DNA from 3 places in the Vibrio casei genome. Region 3 is predicted to be linked to each of the others. Evidence: riboswitches for the same ligand, from Rfam matches in the RefSeq annotation. Region 3 holds a riboswitch; each other region holds the start of a gene.
The links. Region 3 has a riboswitch for thiamine pyrophosphate ahead of thiC (phosphomethylpyrimidine synthase ThiC). Riboswitches for the same ligand answer to the same signal wherever they lie in the genome.

Region 1: linked by a shared signal. The riboswitch ahead of thiB (thiamine ABC transporter substrate binding subunit) and the one ahead of thiC (phosphomethylpyrimidine synthase ThiC) in region 3 are both predicted to bind thiamine pyrophosphate.
Region 2: linked by a shared signal. The riboswitch ahead of thiD (bifunctional hydroxymethylpyrimidine kinase/phosphomethylpyrimidine kinase) and the one ahead of thiC (phosphomethylpyrimidine synthase ThiC) in region 3 are both predicted to bind thiamine pyrophosphate.

What each region holds. Positions count from the first base shown of each region.
Region 1 covers NZ_AP018680.1:2,452,915-2,460,663, reverse strand. The annotation lists gene fbp (class 1 fructose-bisphosphatase) at 1-196, opposite strand, end outside; gene mpl (UDP-N-acetylmuramate:L-alanyl-gamma-D-glutamyl-meso-diaminopimelate ligase) at 454-1,818, shown strand; gene VCASEI_RS11450 (flavin prenyltransferase UbiX) at 1,897-2,523, shown strand; TPP riboswitch at 2,597-2,705, shown strand; gene thiB (thiamine ABC transporter substrate binding subunit) at 2,800-3,759, shown strand; gene thiP (thiamine/thiamine pyrophosphate ABC transporter permease ThiP) at 3,817-5,406, shown strand; gene thiQ (thiamine ABC transporter ATP-binding protein) at 5,442-6,161, shown strand; gene VCASEI_RS11430 (hypothetical protein) at 6,238-6,924, opposite strand; gene VCASEI_RS11425 (PhoH family protein) at 7,293-7,749, opposite strand, start outside.
Region 2 covers NZ_AP018680.1:1,355,956-1,363,704, reverse strand. The annotation lists gene thiD (bifunctional hydroxymethylpyrimidine kinase/phosphomethylpyrimidine kinase) at 1-840, opposite strand, end outside; TPP riboswitch at 909-1,004, opposite strand; gene VCASEI_RS06560 (GNAT family N-acetyltransferase) at 1,079-1,606, opposite strand; gene VCASEI_RS06555 (sterol desaturase family protein) at 1,807-2,610, shown strand; gene VCASEI_RS06550 (CorA family divalent cation transporter) at 2,652-3,596, opposite strand; gene VCASEI_RS06545 (DUF502 domain-containing protein) at 3,753-4,508, shown strand; gene VCASEI_RS06540 (glutathione S-transferase family protein) at 4,632-5,243, opposite strand; gene VCASEI_RS06535 (nucleotidyltransferase family protein) at 5,306-5,845, opposite strand; gene VCASEI_RS06530 (DUF2058 domain-containing protein) at 5,973-6,494, opposite strand; gene VCASEI_RS06525 (DUF1415 domain-containing protein) at 6,651-7,223, shown strand; gene VCASEI_RS06520 (glutaredoxin family protein) at 7,289-7,516, shown strand; gene dbpA (ATP-dependent RNA helicase DbpA) at 7,634-7,749, shown strand, end outside.
Region 3 covers NZ_AP018680.1:2,677,095-2,684,843, forward strand. The annotation lists gene thiH (2-iminoacetate synthase ThiH) at 1-322, opposite strand, end outside; gene VCASEI_RS12525 (thiazole synthase) at 333-1,160, opposite strand; gene thiS (sulfur carrier protein ThiS) at 1,165-1,365, opposite strand; gene VCASEI_RS12535 (HesA/MoeB/ThiF family protein) at 1,465-2,214, opposite strand; gene thiE (thiamine phosphate synthase) at 2,249-3,589, opposite strand; gene thiC (phosphomethylpyrimidine synthase ThiC) at 3,589-5,547, opposite strand; TPP riboswitch at 5,671-5,770, opposite strand; gene crcB (fluoride efflux transporter CrcB) at 5,810-6,193, opposite strand; tRNA gene VCASEI_RS12555 (tRNA-Asp) at 6,790-6,866, opposite strand; rRNA gene rrf (5S ribosomal RNA) at 6,897-7,012, opposite strand; rRNA gene VCASEI_RS12565 (23S ribosomal RNA) at 7,132-7,749, opposite strand, start outside.

The sequences.
Region 1 (7,749 bases), 220 kb from region 3:
GTTGTTCTTCACCTTGAATGTTTTCAGCTCCGGCTGCTCCAGTAATGTCTACTAAACCTGCTTTATTGATTTCTCGGTTGACGATTTTTGCCGCCAATTTAATTGAGCCGAGAAGGGATGAAAGATCACCACTGGCGTGAGGGAAATGATGTTGGTTTTCTACAATAAATTCACCAAGTGTGCGCATGGTCGACATGATTGATCCTTATGTGTCGTTAGGCGAAACAATACCTTGTTTAGAGGTGTATTAGGTTTTAACGAATTGTAAATTGGTAAACTTTTTAATGGTAATGAAGTAACTTGTGAAATTTCACAAAGTGTGAGGTCACAACGGTTCTTTAAATGATAGCTTACTAAATTCTAACCATACTTTTTGTCTGCTTTACGTTACTATTCCACCCTCATTTATTTGATACATTCTCAACCTCCGCTGATGGAGCAGGAACGACGGTTATGCATATTCATATTCTTGGTATTTGTGGCACTTTTATGGGTGGAGCTGCGGTACTCGCAAGACAACTCGGACATAAAGTGACGGGGTGTGACGCCAATGTTTATCCCCCGATGAGTACATTGCTTGAATCACAAGGTATTGAAATAATTGAAGGCTTTGATCCAAGCCAACTAAGCCCTGCACCGGATTTAGTCGTGATTGGTAATGCCATGAGTCGTGGTAATCCTTGTGTTGAATATGTTCTAAATAACAATCTAAAGTACACCTCTGGCCCTCAATGGCTACAAGAGTTTTTATTACATGATCGCTGGGTGTTAGCGGTGTCTGGAACACATGGAAAAACCACGACTTCAAGCATGCTGGCATGGATTTTAGAAGATTGCGGTTATGCTCCAGGCTTCTTAGTTGGAGGGGTGCTTGGTAATTTTGGTATTTCAGCTCGATTAGGTGAAAGCGTATTTTTTGTGGTGGAAGCCGATGAATACGACAGTGCTTTTTTCGATAAGCGTTCAAAGTTCGTGCATTACCATCCTCGCACGTTGGTGATGAATAACCTTGAGTTTGATCATGCTGACATTTTCGACGATCTAGAAGCAATTAAGCGTCAATTTCATCATTTAGTCCGAACTGTGCCTGGAAACGGCAGGATCTTAACGCCAACGAATGACTCTGGTTTGGAAGAGGTGATTAAACGGGGTTGCTGGAGTGAACTGGAGCATATTGGTGATGATGGTCATTGGAAAGCGAGTAAATTGGCAAAAGATGGTAGTCATTTTGACGTTTATTTAGATGGTGCATTATCGGGGACTGTAAAATGGGATCTTGTGGGTGATCATAATGTTAATAATGCGTTAATGGCGATTGCGGCGGCTCGTCATGTTGGGGTGACCGCTGATCTCGCTTGTGAAGCCCTAGGGAAGTTCATTAACACAAAGCGTCGATTAGAATTAAAAGGTGAGGTGAATGGGATTACAGTGTATGACGATTTTGCGCATCATCCTACCGCTATTGATCTCACGATAGAAGGCTTACGTAATAAGGTGGGAAACCGTAAAATTATTGCCGTTTTTGAACCTCGTTCTAGTACCATGAAGATGGGCGTACATAAGCAAACGCTAGCCGCTTCATTTCAACACGCCGATGAAGTATGTTTGTACCAACCGAAGAATATTTCATGGTCGGTGCAAGACATTGCTGACCAATGTCCACAACCAAGCTATGTGGATAGCAATATTGATAGTTTTGTGGCACACATTGTGGCTCAAGCCGAAAGTGGGGATAAAATTTTGGTAATGAGTAATGGTGGGTTTGAAGGGATCCACAATAAGCTGTTAACGGCTTTAGAAGCAAAAAGATCATCGTAAGCAAATAGATCATGGGAAGTAAATAGATCACTATGATCTTTTCACTCTAAATCATCATTCTTTGTTGAGGAAATTCATATGTCTCAATCTGCAAAAAAGCGAATAACCCTAGCTTTCACGGGCGCTTCTGGTGCGCCTTATGGTTTACGTTTGCTAGAGTGTTTATTGGCGGCTGACTATACGGTGTATTTGTTGATCTCTTCTGCTGCTCGTGTCGTGATGGCAACTGAGCATGGCTTGAAGTTACCGAGTGGTCCAGAGGCTGCGCAAAAAGCATTAGTTGAACATCTAAATGGTCATAGTGAAAAGTTGATTGTGTGTGGCAAGGAAGATTGGTTTTCTCCAGTGGCTTCGGGCTCTGCAGCACCAAAACAAATGGTCGTTTGCCCTTGCTCTGCAGGCAGTGTTGCCTCGATTGCTCATGGCATGTCCGATAATCTGGTTGAACGGGCTGCCGATGTGGTAATGAAAGAGCGCGGACAATTATTGCTGGTGGTTCGTGAAACACCATTTTCGACATTGCACCTAGAAAATATGCATAAGCTTTCCCAAATGGGGGTTACGATCATGCCGGCTGCACCTGGGTTTTATCATCAACCAAAATCCATTGATGATCTGGTTGATTTTATGGTGGCACGAATCCTTGATCATTTAGGTGTTGAGCAAGGTTTGGTCCCTCGATGGGGTTATGATCAACGAGATTAAAATGAATTATGCTTATCATTTTTAGTGTTAATCTCTGGCCTATTAACGGTTAACTCAATACAATCACGTTCATTAATACTCATCGGGGTGCTAAATCAATGACGGATTTGGCTGAGATCTTTTAAGAGACCCGTGAACCTGAACCAGATAATGCTGGCGTAGGAATTGAGTCAGGATTCTTCTTCCTTTTCTCCCCCCTGTGCCGCTCACTAAATAAGGATTCATCTAGTGAACTTCACAACCCAATGGCTGACCGCTCTCACATTACCTTACGTGATGGCTTTTTCAACTACGGCTATCTCTGCTGAGAAAGAAACCCTAACCGTTTACACCTATGATTCATTTACTTCAGATTGGGGGCCAGGGCCTAAGATTAAGCAAGCATTTGAAAGCCAATGTGGTTGTGTCTTGAACTTTGTGGCATTAGATGATGGTGGATCGGTACTTAGTCGTATTCGTTTAGAAGGCTCAAATACTAAAGCGGATGTGGTGTTAGGGTTAAATAACAACATCATGGCGCAAGCGCAAGAAACGGGATTACTTGCAAAACATAATGTTGATACTTCAAAGGTTACGATTCCGGGAGGATGGAACAGCGACTATTTTGTTCCTTTTGATTACGGTTATTTTGCTTTTGTGTACAACAAAAGCAAGATGAAAAATCCACCGAAAAGCTTAAAAGAGTTAGTTGATCGTGATGATTTCACGATTATTTACCAAGATCCGCGTACTTCAATTACGGGGCAAGGCCTGTTGCTTTGGATGAAAACGGTATACGGTGACAATGCTGCGGATGCTTGGCAAAAAGTAGCTAAAAAAACCGTGACTGTCAGTAAAGGTTGGTCTGATTCTTACCCTATGTTTTTAAAAGGGGAGAGTGATATGGTTTTGTCTTACAGCACTTCACCGGCTTATCATATTATTGCTGAAAATGATGAGCAATACGCCGCCGCTGATTTTACCGAAGGTCAATATGCGCAAATTGAGTTAGCCGCTAAAATGAAAAGCTCTAAGCATCAAAAATTGGCGGATGAGTTTATGTATTTTATTTTAACTGACGATTTTCAATCGGTGATGGCGACTGGAAATTGGATGTACCCGGTGACTGATATTGCTTTGCCAAAAGGTTATGATCAGCTAACACTACCAAGTAAAATGTTATCACTTGATCCTCAAGTTGTGGCGAAACAGCTGAAAAGCTGGACTCGTGAATGGCAAATGGCGTTATCACAATAAATGTTTTGTTTCATTATTTGAACGTGTCATTGGCAAGCTTAACTATAGGAATGCATTGTGGTTAATGTTGCCGTACCTAAATTAGGCATTGCAGTTGCGGTGGCGATTGGCTTATTTGTGAGCTCAACAGTGGGTGCGCTCATTCAGCACGCCCCTACCTTAAATCTGGGTTGGATCGTTTCTGACCCTTATTACCGCCACATTACCTTTTTTAGCTTCTATCAAGCTTTCTTTTCAACATTACTGAGTATTGGTTTTGCCATTCCGGTTGCACATGCTTTATCTCGTCGTGAATTTAAAGGTAAAAATCTGCTGTTGAAGATTTTTGCGTCGACTTTGGTGTTACCTGTATTAGTTGGGGTCTTTGGTATTTTGGCTATTTTGGGTAACAGTGGGGTGGTGGCGGATGCCTTTAGAGCCTTTGATGCACGCTTACCTTTTTCTATTTATGGTTTAAATGGAATCTTGGTAGCTCATGTGTTCTTTAACTTGCCTTATGCTAGCCGTTTATTATTGCATTCTTTAGAATCTATTCCGAATGAGCAACATAAACTCTGTGCTAATTTAGGCATGACCCATTGGCAAAAATTTCGACAAGTTGAATGGCCACGACTGCGCCAGCAATTGCCTCAGGTGGCCGGCTTAGTTTTTATGTTGTGCTTTACGAGCTTTTCTACGGTGATGGCATTGGGAGGGGGGCCTAAATCGACCACTATTGAGCTGGCGATTTATCAAGCGATTAAGTTTGATTTCGATTTACAAGCTGGTGCCATTTTGGCGTTATGGCAAATGGTGTTGTGCGGTGTATTAAGCTTAACCTTATTACGCTTGACGAAAGTACTGCCAGCTTCAACTATGAGAGCTCAACAACGTTTAGCATTATTATCTGATACTAAAAGGGCAAAAATTTGGGATGGAGTGTGGATTATTGCTGCCATGATTTTAGTACTGCCGCCTTTATTCATGGTGGTTTGGCAGGGGCTTAATCCTAAGTCGTTAACCGTGTTGCAAGATGAACGATTTTGGCAGGCTTTAGCGGCCTCTATTAAAGTGGCTACTTTGGCGAGCACGCTCTCGTTATTGATGGGCGTTGCCATTTTGTTTACCAGCCGAGCTTGGCATTTAAAAGGCTTGATTCATCGAGCTGGTCGCTTAGAGCTGATGGGTACGATCATCCTCGTGACGCCGGGGATCGTGGTCAGTACAGGGTTATTTTTGCTGCTACGCAATCAGGTTGATGTCTTTAGTCTGGCTTTTTGGGTTGTGATTTTAGTGAACAGTTTAATGTCACTGCCCTACATCATTAAAACCTTGTCTCAGCCGATGTTGCAAACAGCGCAACAGTACCAGTTTTTGTGCCAAAGCTTGGGAATGAAAGGTTGGACGCGTTTTCGTTTGGTGGAATGGCGAGCGTTGAATAAACCGATTGCACATGCGTTTTCGATAAGCTTTATGTTTTCAATGGGAGACTTAAGCGCGGTGGCTTTATTTGGTAACCAATCTTTTACCACGTTACCCTTATACTTATTTCAGTTACTAGGCAGTTACCAAATGCCAGCCGCCGCTGCCGTATCCTTATGTTTATTACTGTTTAGCGTATTATGTTTTGCGTTAATTGAATCTGTCTTCAAGCGTGGCAGTCGTTAACACTAACCATTTTATTTTCCGATAAGAAGTGATGCATGCCTGATTTAGCGATAGAAATACAACAAGTCATTTATGATTACCAAGAGGAAACATTCCACTTTGATCTCGCGGTCGAGAAAGGCTCAATTACTGCACTTATGGGGCCTAGTGGGTCAGGCAAGTCCACTTTACTGAGTTTAATTGCCGGTTTTATCGAACCTAAACAAGGCAATATTTGTGTGTTTGGATCTTCGGTGGTTGGCTTTGCGCCTCATGAACGCCCATTGGGCATGTTATTTCAAGAGCATAATTTATTTAGCCATTTAACGGTGCGTCAAAATATTGGTTTGGGATTGCACCCTGGGCTGAAGTTAACCAAAGAGCATCGACAGAAAATTGAACAAGCTGCCAAACAAGTGGGATTAGAAGTATTGCTCGATAGACTTCCTGAGCAGCTATCTGGTGGACAACGTCAACGAGTAGCATTGGCAAGGTGTTTTGTTCAATCTCATTCTATATGGTTACTGGATGAGCCCTTTTCAGCCTTGGATCCCATTTTACGTGAAGAAATGTTGATGTTGGTGGCAAAGCTTGCCCAAGAACGTGAAGTCACGGTATTGATGGTGACCCACCATCTAACGGATGCCAAAGCAATCGCGACGCACTTTGCTTTTATGGAGCAAGGAAAGGTGAGTGAGAGTGGTAGGATGTCGAATTTAGATCAATTACATACTAATGCCCATTTAGCCGCATTTATTAAAGCGAGTGGCTATTAATTGAATCACGGGATGGTGGAAGCAAGTGGTGAGATAGTTAACCACTTGCCTTTTATTAGAACAAAAATATATTGTATTAACGAGAAGAACGTTGATTTAACGAAAGATTTCTTTGTTCGATGAAATCAGAATAGTTGTCACCTTCGGCTTGTTTAGACCACGCCAAAAAGCTAAATAGGTATCCCATCGCTGAATAGAAAATAATGGTGTAGCCTAATACTTCTAAACCTTCTTCGGCGACACGTTTTACGATTCTATCGTAATTTGAACCTAATATGCCTTCCCATAATTCGCCAATTCCAAATAAGCGAGAGAACACCAATAATAACGCCATGCCTAAATTTAAAGTGATGAAATGGCGGCTTTGAACGAAACAAGAAAAAGTGCTTAATGCTTGTTGTTTATTGCGTAGTGCAAAAATAATGGAAAAAAGCGCCACTAAGGTTGCTGGGATAACCCAAAAACCATGGAAAATCAAATCAAATAGTCCATCCAATTCACGGATAAACATACAAGCAAAAAAGCCGGTCAGTAAAACACAGAAATGACGAGTAGAAGGATCTTTGTAAGCGGTGTAAGCAAAAGAAAGAGTGGTCAGTAATAACAGAATTTCTTGTAGGTATTCTGTCATGGAATTTTCTGATAGGCCTTGTTTTAAATAAATAAAATCAATGCTTAATGTAATGATTGGCAAGGTAACTAAAAAAGCTAAAAAGACGAATTGAGCAAATCCGTTAAGAATGTTACGTATTTCTAAAGACATAATGACTCCGGCTAGCGATAAAAATGTAAAATCCCCCATATATCCCTAATACTTGAAGTTGCTGCTTTGTTGACTGCGTTTATCCACCCCTTATATTTTATAAAAACGTCATAGACGAGCTATGCTCATGGGGTCTCATTGACTTGTCGCCTCACTGCAATTCCAATTACTTTAGGTATATATATGAAATTTTATTCTGACTTATTTGGGGGGATTTGACATTTTATCTGGAATAGAAGGATTGATACCAATATTGTTTAGTTTTATAAAATAAATTTTAATGATAATTAAATCTAAATAGAAAGGTAGACAACGAAGGCGTACCGTGTGCACACCTTCATTGTTTCTCGCTTTTATTGATTCACTGGCTATAAATTTTCTTCTGCAAACTCAGCTAAACGGCTACGCACTACACCATTTAAGTGCACGTTGACGCTGCCTTCAAAGTTCTTAAAACGTTCTACCATATAGGTTAACCCTGAAGTGACCGGGGTTAGGTAAGTTGAGTCAATTTGCGCTAAATTTCCCGAACACACAATTTTTGTACCTTCTCCACATCGTGTGATGATGGTTTTTATTTGTGAGGCGGTTAAGTTTTGGCACTCATCCAATAATACAAAAGCATTTTGAATCGAGCGACCACGCATGAAGTTAATCGATTTAAATTGAATATTGGCTTTATCACAGATGTATTTGAGTGAACCTTCGGTGCAATGATCATTTTTGTGTAAGGCTTCTAGTGTGTCGGTTATCGCTGCCAGCCAAGGCATCATTTTTTCTTCTTCGGTTCCGGGTAAGAAACCAATGGCTTCGCCAATGTCAGGA
Region 2 (7,749 bases), 1.3 Mb from region 3:
CAAATTATAAAAATGATGAACAGGCCCCGCTCCCTTCCCAACATTGAGCAAATCAGCTTGCACTAATGCATTAGAAAGATAAGTCTTAGCTAGGTCTATCGCTTGCGTTAATGGATAACCTTGCCCCAGATAAGAAGCAATCGCCGACGATAAAGTACAGCCAGTGCCGTGGGTATTTTTTGTGAATACCCTCTTATGGCTAAAAATCTCTACCATTTTTGGTGTCACTAACCAATCATTACTTTGCTCGCCACAAAAATGACCGCCTTTTAAGAGCACATTGATGTTATTAAGCGGTTCATGATCGCGAAGTTTTACAATGAAACCTTCAATCTCAGCTTCACTAGACGGCATATCACTGCCGATTAATAATGCCGCCTCAGGTAAATTTGGAGTAATCAAGCTCACTAAAGGAAAAAGCACCTCTTTCAGAGTTTCAATGGCTGATATTTGAATAAGTGGATCGCCACTGGTCGCCACCATCACCGGATCTAAAACCACAAATGGGGGTTGGTATTGTTTGATTTTCTCAGCAATCACCTTAATCACACTACAGTCATTAAGCATGCCTATTTTTACTGCAGCAATATCAATATCCTGAAATACCGCATCCAATTGCTGACCAATGAATTCTGCAGAAATAGAATAAATCCCACTCACACCCTGGGTGTTTTGCGCCGTTAATGCGGTAATAACGGAACAAGCATAACTTCCGGTTGCTGAAATCGCCTTAATATCGGCTTGAATACCTGCACCACCTCCAGAATCTGAACCGGCAATAGTAAGAATATTCACAATGTGAGAAATAGATGAAGATTGAGAGGTTGGCTTTTCAAGCATATTACTTCCTATTCAGGCAGCAGAAGTAATAATGCTAGAGTAATAAACCTAAAGATAGGAATAATGGATACACCAGCTTATTAGTTCCCTCCGCCAATGTTAATTGGATCAGGTTCAACGGGTCTCATCATGATCTCAGCTTTTCAGCTCCCCGACTAATAGGTGTAATTTAAAATGCCCATTACACAATGTAAAGTTTTTCTCTCATCATTAACCTCGGGGTGTGAATAAACCAAGGTTAACGACCAATACAATATAAACAATGACGTTGTAGAATATGACCATCGGGCAATTTAGGGTGATCAAAATCATTACGAGTATTTACCATGCCAATTTTACTCATGACTCGTCGTGAGGGGGAATTTTGTTTGGCAGTAAAAGCATAAACCGATTTTTGGTTTAATTCTGTAAAAGCATACTCTAATGCTGCTTTAGCCGCTTCTGGCGCAAAACCCTGCCCCCAGAATGGTTTGTTAATTCGCCAACCGATTTCAATAAATGGCGTACAAGGAAGATCATTTTCTACCGCATTTAAGCCAACGAACCCAATAAATTCTTTCGTTTCTTTTATTTCAACGGCCCAAAAACCCCACCCATTTTCGTCAATTAATGCCATAATCTTTTTCATTAAAGCTTCTGATTCATCTTGAGTTAAAACTGATGGAAAAAAACGCATAACATCAGGATCTTGGCCCATTTGAATAAATGGTGCCAAATCACTTTCATTCCATTGCCTGAGCAGTAATCGTGGTGTATTTATTGTCATGGTTTTCCCTTTTATACATTTTTTCGTTTCATAATCTATCACTAAGCTCGTCATCATTTATCGAAATAAAAACAGACGCATACAATTAAAGTCAAAATTAGCCAACGCAAGGCTTTGACAACGCAGTAGAAATAATCAACACACCCTGGTTGGTATAAAATGTCACTTAGGTAACAATACAGTATAGGAAATCAAGTTGTATGATGGATTTATTACTTGAAAATCAGAATATCATTCGGGTCAGTATCTTTATCACTGTTTTGTTTGTCATGGCATTATGGGAAATCAAATTGCCTAGAAAATCATTAACCCAGCCGAAATGGTATCGATGGTTAAATAATATGAGCTTAGTAGTGGTCAATGGATTGCTGTTGCCTATTGCCTTACCATTTTTAGCGGTTTCAACCGCTATTGTCGCTCAAGAAAAGCACATAGGACTTTTCAATCTTATCAATATGAATGCTGTACTGACCGGGGTGATATCCCTCATTCTTTTGGATGTGATTATCTACTGGCAACACAGAGTATTTCATAAAGTGCCGCTATTATGGCGATTACATCGTGTTCACCATACAGATCAAGACATTGATGTCACCACGGGTTCTCGATTTCACTTTATTGAAATTTGGTTATCTATGTTGGTTAAGATGATCATGATTCTTACTTTTGGCATTTCCCCCATCGCAGTACTATTATTTGAAATTTTATTGAATGCTAGCGCAATGTTTAACCACAGTAATATTCAAATCTCGTCAAACATAGATAACAAATTAAGAAAAATCATCGTAACGCCAGACATGCACCGTGTGCATCACTCCATTTATCGTAATGAAACCGACAGCAATTATGGCTTTTGTTTATCGGTTTGGGATCGTTGGTTTAACAGTTACATTAGCCAACCTAAAGATGGGCACCAATCAATGAAGATTGGCATCGATTTATTCCGACACTTGAAAGAACAGAGTTTGATAAAAATGTTAACTCAACCTTTTAGAAAACAATAATAATAATCTATAGCTAGATATCCAACACAAAAAAACATTAACTAGAAAAATCTCAACCACTTAAGTAAAAACAACTCGATTAGCAAGGTGACACCAAGGCCCGCACAAAACAAAGTAAACGCGGTTGGGCTATCAACACCCGGCATCCCACCAATATTAATACCCAGTAACCCGGTCAAGAAACCAAGAGGTAAAAATATTGCCGCTACAATAGTAAATAAGTAGGTATTTCTATTCATTTTTTCAGCTTGATCTTGCGCTATTTCTGACTTCATTACTTGAATTTGTTCTAGATAAAATTCCATCGACTCAGTCAATCGTGTACTGGTATCCAATACGTTCCAACTGTGTGTTTCAACCGAATTGATATCTGGAATATTCGCCTCAACAAGATCATTTAAAGCATAACGTTGGGGTTTTAAAAATCGACGAAGTTTTAAAATACGTTTATGGATTAAATGCAGTTCATTATCATCGTGTTCAACTTCATCTAATTCAAATAAGCGCTCTTCCGTTTGATTTAGGAATTTTTCAATATTCAGATTTAAACCTGCAATAATCGCCATAAGCAAGTGAGGCAAAGATTTAGGTCCATTACCTTTTAATAAAGCGCTTCGAATATTGCTAATGGTTCGAGACGATACTTTCCTTGTCGTTATAAGGCTGTTATCTCTCCAAAACAAACGAATACTGAGCATATCATCAGGCTTTGCCCCTTCATTAAGGTTGACCCCTCTCAAAATTAATAAAAAGGAACCATCTTCATAAAGTTCAAAGCGAGGTCTTGTATCATCTTTTAATAAACTATCAATGATGCCAGGTTCAATATCATTAAATTGCAGCCATTTTCGTAAACCTAAAGACTCTCGCTGACAGTGATACCAATTTCTCGGTTGCACTTTTGATTGATGTTCATCTTGTACTTTGATCTGCTGAGCGTCTACACCATTAAACTGCCATTGATCAATAAGAAAATTATCTGTCATTACTATTCTGCTCATCTTCAATCTAACTTTACCTGTTATTAATGCAGAGCTTTTATCAACACGCAAGCTTTTGTTCATGAATATAAACAGTTGGTATGGTTTTTCAAAACGTTTAAAGTATGACGTTATTCTTAGTACAAAAGAGTCGTTTTCATTATGAAAAAGCTGTTAATCAGAAAAATTAAAATTGGAATGCTGTTTGTTATTCCGTTAGTGATCGCCTGTTGGGTGGTTAATGCAGTAGTGACGTTCATGGATAAAACGGCAGGTTATTTTTTACCTGAGAGCCTACATCAGACCCTGAGCAATATATGGGGCTTTGGCCTAATGGCAGCCATCGTTTTAATGTTAATCGTTGGTATTATCTTTGACGGTAGTCTGCAGCAACGCTTTTACACTTGGCTATCGGATAAAACCATTAATCGTATTCCCGGCTTTGGTATCATTCATAATTCCACCAAGCAAATTATGGAAGCGTTAACCTCAGACGAATCACCTTTCAAAAAGCCTGCATTCAGCCGCTCTTGGTCTGGCCCCAATTCTAAAGAAATAGTGTTTGATCTCGGTCCAACCTGGATGATCCCAAATCAGAATGGAGAAATGTTTTTGGGCCCAGATGGCGAGTTCTACCCGGTGCCAGAAAAAGGTTACCGGGTGGTTTTTGTTCCACAAGCCATCAACCTATCTAATGGTTACGTTCGTTTTGAAAAACAAGAAGATTTACTGTACGTACCTCACCTTGCTGTCGAACAATTAACTGCAACGCTAATTTCATGTGGATTAACACTACCGAAAAGACCAGATGATGCGTTAGGAAAAGTATTAAAGAATGAGCAAGAAATGCAGCAAGCATTAGAAGAATGGAAAAACAAGCAAGACTTAGAATCCACTCAGGTCAAGAACCACAAATAAGATCACATATATAAAACCCATTTAAATCCGTTTTTAACGAATTTAAATATCGTTAAAAACGGATTTCTTATTGATTCGCTCCTTGTCGAATTAACGACAGAAAAAATGTCAATCCATAAACTTTTATTGAAATGTGGGACGCTCAGATAACTTTTCATGCCAAGCTTGAATATGTGGGTACATAGTTAGTGCTTTAATCTCTAATGCTTTTTCACATATTATGCCAACAAAAAGGAAACCGGTAATATCGGCAATACTAAGTTTCTCGCCCGCAACATATTCGTTATGAGTTAATTGCTTATCGAGTTTAGGTAAAAACTCTTGTACACGACGTTTTGATTCTTCGCCCCATTCAGGTACGCAGCGTTCACGGTCACTATACACACCAGATAAGTTACGAAATGCCTGAAAGCCCGCGTATAAACCATCAAACTCAACAATGCGTTGCCACATTTCTACTAGGCCCTTTTCTGCCGGTGTGGTACCAAACAGTGAGGTGTCATTATGTTGTTCTGCAAAGAAACGGCAGATCGCAATCGTTTCGCTGATGCAGGTACCATCATCAAGCTCTAACATTGGCACCTTACCATTCACACTTTTTTCTTGATATTCGGGCGTTAAATTCTCCCCTTCACGAACATTAAGTTGAACACGGTCAACCTCTACTCCTAATTCCTTCAAGAAGATCCCAACACGGCGTGAGCTTGGGTTCGCAGCAAATTCGTATATTTTCATCAATCACTTCCCTTTTCTGAATAGCATTAAAAATTTAAAATCACTCTGACAACATGAGCGGGTTAACTAGGTAAAATTTTCAAGCGCGGCCAGGTTTTTAACCAATCTTTTGAGTTTATTCGATGTTCAAAAATCTCGTAGCATCGTTTGGGGTTAAACGTGACTTCAAGTGCAAATAGCGAATCAAAGCCAAACGCTGAAATACATTCCACTTCATCATTCAGGTTCTTACGTATTGCCACCGCCGTTTCTTTTTCCGGCCAATACCTCATCGCATCAATCACGCTTAGGTATGGATGATCACCATTGCGTAGATGCATTATCGCTTGATTTCGCACTTGCCAATTAACATCAGGCATCATGTGTTTCAGTTTAGCTTCATAGATAAGATAAGCGTCACCATCAGTTTCTGTAGTATCAAAGTAGATAACATCAATGTCATTTAAAGGCGTTGACTCACGCTTATGATGTAATGCGTCCCAAACTAGATTACGCACAAAGCCTGCCGCAATATAACCTTGCGGTAAGTCTAGCAAAGCAACACATTCCAGTGCCTTTAATCTCAACGTATCTTGATTGATTAATTCGACTATTTTATCCATCACAATACTCATCGTACTTAAAACTCATTCAGCCAGAGTAGAACAAAAAAATGGCAGACTGATGAAAGTGATTAACCTTTATCATGTCTGCCATTGTCTGGTCTGATATTCAAATATTAAAAGTGAATTACCACATCAAATCATCAGGAACCACGAAGTCTGCGTATGGATCATCTTCATCTTGCTCTTCTTGAGTCAGAACATTATTCAAGACAATGCTTTCTTCATCACGTTGGAAGATTTTGTCTGCCACACTTGCCGGAATAATCGCGTAACCCTCTAGGTAACGAGCAATTGCTAAACGACCTTTGGTTAATTGGTCTTGTGTTGGCTTATCAACATAAAGCTTTTTCACTAATGAGCCGTCTGTGAAGTTATAACCGATATCACCGTCGGCAATTTCAATACGGTTCATCTCAATCAATTGCTTCACTTGTGCTTTCAATTCTTTGGTTAATTGCTGTTTTTTCTGCTCAGCATTTAACGCTTTGTCACGCTCTAGTTGCGCTTTTTTATTCGCTTCAACCGCTTCTCTTGCTTCACGAGCTTGAACACGGGATTTCTTGGAAGATTTCTTAGCCTTCTCCAGCTTTTTACTGTTAACTAAACCCGCTTTAAGCATTTGCTCTTGTAATGTCAGTTTTGCCATGATGCTCTCTTTACACTCTATTCTTTAGCTAGATTATACCTTTAAAAAGATCCAATTTGCGAGACAGTTATGTGATAGAATCCGCCGCAAATAATAAGCTTATAAGTAGCAGCCTTATAAATAACCATTTCATCAATCATCGGTGTGAAATCTCAAATGTCAGCATCTTCTCTTCCTAGTCATGTAGAAATTGAATCTCAAATAGAACAGTGGCTACTGGATGTGGTAATTGGACTGAATTTATGCCCTTTTGCCGCAAAACCGCAACGTAATGATCAAATTAAGATAACGGTTTCTGAAGCTACGGTCGAAGAAGCATTACTTGAAGACGTTTTTCAAGAATTCACCACGCTCGTTAATACGCCAGTTTCAGAATTAGAAACCACATTAGTTGTTATTCCTCACATGCTACAAAATTTTGACGACTATAATTTCTTCTTAGATTGGATTGACGCACTGATTAAACAAGAACAATGGGAAGGCACATTCCAAGTGGCAACCTTCCACCCAGATTATTGTTTCGCTGGTGCCGATCCTGATGATGCTGAAAACTTAACTAACCGCGCACCCTATCCAGTACTTCACCTTATTCGTGAAGAAAGCATGGAAAAAGCGGTAAAACATTATCCAAACCCAGAAGCGATTCCAGATACCAATATTGCTCGGGTAGAAGGCTTAACGAAAGAAGAAAGGCAGCAGCTTTTCCCTTATCTGTTTAAAGCCAAGTAGCCTTCTCAGCTATATTTAAGCAGATAACGACACAAATTTAATAAAAGTATAAAAAGATAATCACTATGAAACGAGTAGTCTTATATGTGGGTGACAAATGCCCACACTGTAAAGCCGCTAAAATGTATTTAGATTCAAAAGGCATTAAGTACCGTTTGTGTAATGCCAAGATGCAACGCGGACGCAAAGAACTTGAAGCGATGGGCGCACGTGGCGTACCCGTTTTGAAGATCGGCGATCGTATGATGGCAGGATGGAATGCCGCCGACTTCGACAAAATTTATAACAGCTAAACTCTATCCCTAGAAAACTGGAGCCATCGCTTCAACGACTGTTGCTTCAAATACCAGGGTAAACAAATTTATAGAGTAAGCCGAAGATAAGCTTGCTCTTCCTTTAAGGAAATCATTTTGACTACAAACACCAATACTCCTGCGAACACCGCTTTTTCTAGCCTTGCATTAGATCCCGCGCTAATCGAAAACTTAACCTCGATGGGTTATGAATCCATGACGCCGATTCAGGC
Region 3 (7,749 bases):
CATTCTGATCTAGCGTTTTTCGCTTAATTCGATTGTCCATGGAGAAACCACAATAACTACACGAATTAGCACAGAGATTAGAAAGATAAAGCGGTATATAAAACCCCATCGTATGACCAAATCTTTGACGTGTTAACGCATAAGATCTCTGTGCCATTAACTCTAAATACGATTCAGCCGCAGGTGATATTAGCGCTTTAAAATCTTCTAAATCACACTTGGGTTTAGCTAAAGCGCGTTCAACATCCTGCGCTGTTTTACTGTAAATCGACAGCTTAATACTATCCCAATCCAATTTTTTAAATTCATCAATATAACTCATCACAAGCCACCTAAGATAAAAATGCCGTTAATGGGCTGGAAGCTATCGCTTTTTGACTCGCGCCAGCTAATCCTGAACGGTAAGCTAATCGTCCCGCTTCTACTGCATATTTAAATGCTCTTGCCATCATAATTGGATCGCTAGCAGCAGCAATAGCGGTATTGACCAACACGGCATCCGCGCCTAACTCCATCGCTTGGGCTGCATGTGAAGGTGCCCCAATCCCTGCATCGATAATCACAGGAATAGTGGCTTGCTCAATGATAATTTCTAAGAAATCTTTTGATGCTAAGCCTTTATTCGATCCAATAGGTGAACCGAGTGGCATGATGGCAGCGCAACCTGCCTGCTCAAGATGACGACAAAGAACCGGATCAGCATGGCAATATGGTAGTACTACAAAACCAAGTCGAACCAACTCTTCTGCTGCTTTTAATGTTTCAATTGGGTCTGGCATCAGATATTTAGGGTCGGGATGGATTTCTAACTTTAACCAATTGGTTCCGAGTGCTTCACGAGCCAACTCTGCTGCCATAATTGCTTCTTTGGCATTTTTTGCACCAGAAGTGTTCGGCAATAGGTTAATTTTTGCTTCCATTAGTGGCTGTAAAATATCATCGTCTTGATTATGTATATTGACGCGCTTTAACGCCATTGTAGATAATTGAGAGCCTGAAACTGCCAATGCTTGAGCCATCGTGTGTTTATTGGCAAACTTTCCGGTTCCGGTGAATAAGCGAGAAGTAAATACTTTATCTGCAATCACAAAAGAATCAGAGCCGAAAGTATCTGACTCGATACTGAGATTTGAACCTTGATAAGATGATTGAGTATTCATAAAATTAGCCCCCTGCAATTGCTTGGAAAAGTGAAATATCATCACCAGAATTAACATGCACTTCATGCCAACGTGACTTTGGAACAATATTATCATTTACCGTGATGGCTATATTCTTGACATCAACCTTTAGATCTTGGATTAGTCCTTGTAGGGAAACCGGCACATCCAATGCGATGGTTTCTCCATTAATCATTATATTCATCTTCTTTCCTAAGAATTTGAACGCGTTCCCTTCAACTTATTTACTCATTAAAATAGTCACAATAATCTCAGTCATCGGTTATTAATGACCAATATTTATTTATAAGTGACTACAAATAGGACACGAAGGATCCACGCTAATATTAAATTTTTGCCAAGTTAATGATTGCCCATCAAAGAGATTTAGAACATTCGGTTTTAACTTGGCGTTTTGAGTAATGAGCTTAATCGCTTCTAGTGCCTGTAAATTGCCTAACGTTCCAACTACTGGGCCGATTACCCCATTTTCAGAACACTTCAATCCAGCACTATCATCTTGATACGGCACAGCACAGTGGTAACAAGGCTGCTTACTTTGTCTAAAATCAAATGTCATTAACTGGCCGACCCAGCCAATAGCTGAACCGGAAATCAATGGCGTACCTGATTCAACACAAGCCTTGTTAACCGCTTGGCGAGTGGGAAAGTTATCGCTGCAATCGAGTACTACATCCGCCATCATCACTTCTAGATTTAGCCTGTCGCTTTCTAAAAATGACTCAACACTGCGTACTTTATTACTCGAGTTCAACTGCTTGATTTGGTTAACCGTTGCTTTCGCTTTATTCACACCAATATCGAATTCACGATAAATCACTTGGCGTTGTAAATTCGACGATTCAACACAATCACCATCGGCAACGACGAGTTGACCTACACCAGCAGAAGCAAGATATAAGGCGACCGATGAACCCAATCCACCACATCCAACAATCAGTATTTTACTGGCAAGCAATAACTCCTGGCCTGACTCCCCAACTTCAGGAACCATAATTTGACGTTGATAGCGTTGAAACTGTAAATCGTTCATAAGTAGCCTTTTAAAAAATTAAGCTCAAATCCAATTATGCTGATTCAGCAATACGCGCCTCATCCGTTTGCATAATTTGCGCAAATAAGTTGATGGCTAATTGTATATCAGGAGCTTGAGTAATGGCACGCACAACGGCCAAACTCGTTACACCACATTGCCAAACTTGCTGAGCATTGGATAAATCTATTCCACCAATCGCAACGGTTGGCTCACTTGGTACTAGGCTACTGATCATTTCTTGATATAAACGCAGCCTAGTCAGTCCTTGTGGTCTTGATACCATCTGTTTAGTTGGTGTGGGAAAAATATGCCCAAGCGCAATATAGCTAGGATTGAGTTGTGCCGCTTTTAGGATTTCATAGTAACCATGTGTTGATAAACCTAATCGTAAACCTGAACGCTCAATTACTCTTAAATCTGCGGTAAGTAAATCCTCTTGCCCTAAATGCACACCATAGGCTTTATGCTTAACAGCAAGTTGCCAGTAGTCGTTAATAAAAACTTGCGCATCATGCTCACGCCCCAGTCTTATTGCTTGCTCAATTTGCCACTCTAAGTCACTTTGATCTGGATCCTTAATGCGTAACTGAATCGTTTTCACTCCAAACTTTAGTAACGTTTCAATTTGAGTAAATTCCGTCACCACTGGATATAAGCGAAATTTATCTCTTTCTAGCTCAGCAAAATCAAACAAAGACTCTTGAATATTCTCCCACTGAAACTGAAGTTCTAATTCCTGCTCCACCCGGTCATTAACCAATAATGGTACTGGAAATAAGAAGCGCTCTTTTGGCCATGTTTCACGTGAAACATTCAACACGGCATCTGCTGAGTTCAATTTTTTTGATGATGAAATATGAGAATGCGATACAGCCGCCCGCGCTAAAGTTAAGGCATCTTCCAAAGGAAAGTCCAAACTAAGACAAGAAAAGAACCATGCTAAATGACGATGTGGTTCCAGTTGTATGTTCTGCGCTGAACGTAAAACGCAAAACTCTGCTTCAGTATTAAGCCAAATATCATGATGCTCACCATTAAATAGTGCATCAATATAAACGGCATTTTTATTCAATACTGCCGGCAGTGAAGCGCCATCTAAATACACTAAATGCCGAGCTTCGCTTTGAGATAAGTTTGAGGCCAATGCATTTGATGTTAGCTCTGACTCCTCCTCAAAAGCAGGAATAGGAGCATTCAATTGCACCGAAAATATCTTGTCTTCAATACCATTGTGATAAACAAAGTCGCCATTATTACTGTGGCTTACTTGAATATGATCAGTGGTAAATCCGACTTGGTTAGCTGCGCTTAAGCATTGCAAGAATATCTCTTTGATATCATCATGCTGTGGTGGCAATTTAATCTTAATCATTAAACCTCTTGCTCCGATTCTTCAGGCTGATGAGATACCGCCGGATGGTATAACTCTGATCCTGTGGCTAGGAACTCAGCTGATTTTTGTCTCATTCCTTCTAGTGGATCATCTAGCATCTTGATATTAATCGCCTGATCCGCTGCTACCTGTTTAGTATCTTTAGCGTACTCTCGTACTTCTTGTGAAATCTTCATCGAGCAAAATTTAGGTCCACACATCGAACAAAAATGAGCAACTTTTCCAGACTCTTGCGGCAGGGTTTCATCATGGAATGCTAGCGCGGTTTCAGGATCGAGCGATAAATTGAATTGGTCATGCCAGCGAAATTCGAAGCGCGCTTTGGATAAGGCATTGTCTCGGATTTGAGCCCCAGGATGTCCTTTAGCTAAATCCCCAGCATGCGCGGCTAGTTTATAAGTTATTAAACCAGTTTTCACATCTTCTTTATTTGGCAATCCAAGGTGCTCTTTAGGCGTGACGTAACACAACATCGCGCAACCAAACCAACCAATCATGGCCGCACCAATACCGGAAGTAATATGATCGTAACCCGGTGCAATATCGGTTGTCAGAGGGCCTAATGTATAAAATGGTGCTTCATGGCAATGCTTTAATTGTTCATCCATGTTCTCTTTAATCATATGCATAGGCACATGTCCTGGGCCTTCAATCATTACTTGCACATCATATTGCCACGCCACTTTGGTTAACTCGCCCAATGTGCGTAGTTCAGAGAATTGTGCTTCATCATTCGCATCTGCGATAGAGCCAGGACGTAAACCATCGCCCAAAGAAAGTGCCACGTCATACTTAGCGCAAATCTCACAAATCTCACGAAAATGGGTATAAAGAAAACTTTCTTGGTGATGTGCTAAACACCATTTAGCAATAATAGAACCACCGCGAGAAACAATACCAGTCACGCGTTTAGCGGTCATAGGAACATAGCGAAGCAGTAAACCTGCATGAATGGTAAAGTAATCCACCCCTTGTTCAGCTTGTTCAATCAAGGTATCACGCATCACTTCCCAGTTAAGATCCTCTGCAACACCATTCACTTTTTCTAATGCTTGGTACATTGGAACCGTGCCAATCGGTACAGGGCTGTTACGCAAAATCCACTCACGAGTTTCATGAATATTACGACCAGTAGACAAGTCCATTACCGTATCGCCCCCCCAACGAGTTGACCACACGAGTTTTTCAACTTCTTCTTCAATTGAAGATGACACCGATGAGTTACCGATATTGGCATTCACTTTAATTAAAAAGTTACGGCCAATGATCATAGGTTCAGATTCTGGGTGATTAATATTAGAAGGAATAATCGCACGCCCTTCTGCTACTTCTTGGCGTACAAATTCAGGCGTGATTTCCTTGGGTAAATTAGCACCAAAGTTATTACCTGGATGTTGTTGGTTCATTTGTTCATCGGCAAATTTCTGGCGACCCATATTTTCTCGAATCGCAATGAACTCCATTTCAGGAGTGATAATGCCTTGTCTTGCATAATAAAGTTGAGTGACACACTGGCCAGATTTAGCTTTACGAATTCGGGGTAAATTGCCATAGCGAAGATTATCTAGCGTTTCATCTTCAAGTCTTTCTTTAGTAAAAGAGGAGCTGACATCCGATAAAATTTCAGTATCACTGCGCTCTTCTATCCATTGTTCACGCAATTTTGGCAAGCCAGTATAAAGGTCGATTTGATAATCAGGATCGGTATACAAGCCTGATGTATCATAAACTTGGATTGGCTCATTAGGTTGAAAAACAGGATTATTTTTACCGCCACCAATTAAACTATCAGCAAGCGAAATTTCTCGCATTGGGACGCGGATATCAGCGCGGCTACCTTCAATATAGGTTTTAGATGAATTGGGATAAGGTTGAACAGATAAAGACTCAATGAAATTTTTTGCTTCCATTCGAGCTTGTTTGCGACTTGACGACATAGCATTTTCCTTTAACTTTTTGAGTTAGGGCTCCCAAGGGAGTAAATGCTTGACGGATTTTGATGCACAAGAATGCAGGTCTGCAGAATAAAAACACAGCTACATTAATAGAGGGGTAATATGGATTACTCTTCTCTCGTTCCCTACGCAGGTATTAGCCTGATCAGGTTCACGGATCCCGCAACGACGCGGTCTCAGCCTTATGGCACTCCGACAAGTGAAAAATAGTATAGACGATAACGAATTTATAACAATGTTAAGCTTAGTTTTTAATCAAAAAATGATAACCTACCCACGCGGCTGAAATGCTCAAAAAGACATTTAACAACACATTTAATCCCATTTTGAAAAAAGCACCTTGCTGCATAAGTAAAACATTATCCATTGAGAAGGTTGAGAAAGTGGTTAATGCTCCCAGAAAACCTAAGCCAATGATCAATCGCCAAGGAGATTCTGCAATCACACCATTTTGCATCGCCGCCATTAGAAGCCCCATAATCGCAGAACCAACCACATTGACCGTTAGTGTTCCATACGGAAAGCCTCTTCCCAGTAACGCAACACAAAACTCAGAAATCAAATAACGAGAACAGGCGCCGATAGCCCCACCCAACGCGATATAACTTAAAATAACTAGCTGCCCCAACACAGGACTCCTATCTAACTAATTGCATAAAAAGGAAGTTGATAAACCTTAAACACATAGATTATATATTATTTTTATAACGCCGATGTATACAATATTGGATGATTCTATTTACTAGTAAACTTAGCTACTGCACTGTATTCTATTTAATATCTTAAGCATTGGTATTGAAGACAACTAAAATCCACTTGAATACATTTCCGATAATAACTGCCTCCCCCATCTTTATATAATATTACTGACTATGTTTTAATATCATTACTATTTAACTTAACGAGGAGTAGTGCATTACGTAAATAGTCAAAAAATAATAATCACACCTAAGCTCGTTCCTTCTTGAAGTATCATTGGTCTTTGTACCCAATCCATCTTACCGAATTTTTCTAACTAAATATTACAGGTATCATTAGATAGTTTAGACTTGCCTGTAAATAATTACACATATTCAATGATATAATCACAATAAATATAATTATCCGTTTTTATCTTGTGTAGCCATAATTAACCCTAAAAATATAAGTATATTTAAAGATTAATATTTAATGAAAACGAAAAAAGCCCGACTCTTTCGAATCAGGCTTTCATCTAAAAATAAGTGGCGGAGTGGACGGGACTCGAACCCGCGACCCCCGGCGTGACAGGCCGGTATTCTAACCAACTGAACTACCACTCCGCAGTGTCTATTCAGTAAACTAAATTTAAAGCCTGGCGATGTCCTACTCTCACATGGGGAAACCCCACACTACCATCGGCGCTACTTCGTTTCACTTCTGAGTTCGGCATGGAATCAGGTGGGTCCAAAGCGCTATGGTCGCCAAGCAAATTCTTTGGTTAAACGCAAAAGCGTTTAACTTAATTCGGAAAGCTGTTCGTTCTCACACTCATTCAAGCATGTCTTATATATCTATTAAGTCCAACCAAAACCCTTTAGGTGTTGTATGGTTAAGCCTCACGGGCAATTAGTATTGGTTAGCTCAACGCCTCGCAGCGCTTACACACCCAACCTATCAACGTCGTAGTCTCCGACAACCCTTTAGGACGCTTAAAGCGCCAGGGAAGACTCATCTCAGGGCTCGCTTCGTGCTTAGATGCTTTCAGCACTTATCGATTCCGAACTTAGCTACCGGGCAATGCCATTGGCATGACAACCCGAACACCAGAGGTTCGTCCACTCCGGTCCTCTCGTACTAGGAGCAGCCCCCTTCAATCTTCCAACGCCCACGGCAGATAGGGACCGAACTGTCTCACGACGTTCTAAACCCAGCTCGCGTACCACTTTAAATGGCGAACAGCCATACCCTTGGGACCGACTTCAGCCCCAGGATGTGATGAGCCGACATCGAGGTGCCAAACACCGCCGTCGATATGAACTCTTGGGCGGTATCAGCCTGTTATCCCCGGAGTACCTTTTATCCGTTGAGCGATGGCCCTTCCATTCAGAACCACCGGATCACTATGACCTGCTTTCGCACCTGCTCGAATTGTCATTCTCGCAGTCAAGCGGGCTTATGCCATTGCACTAACCACACGATGTCCAACCGTGTTTAGCCCACCTT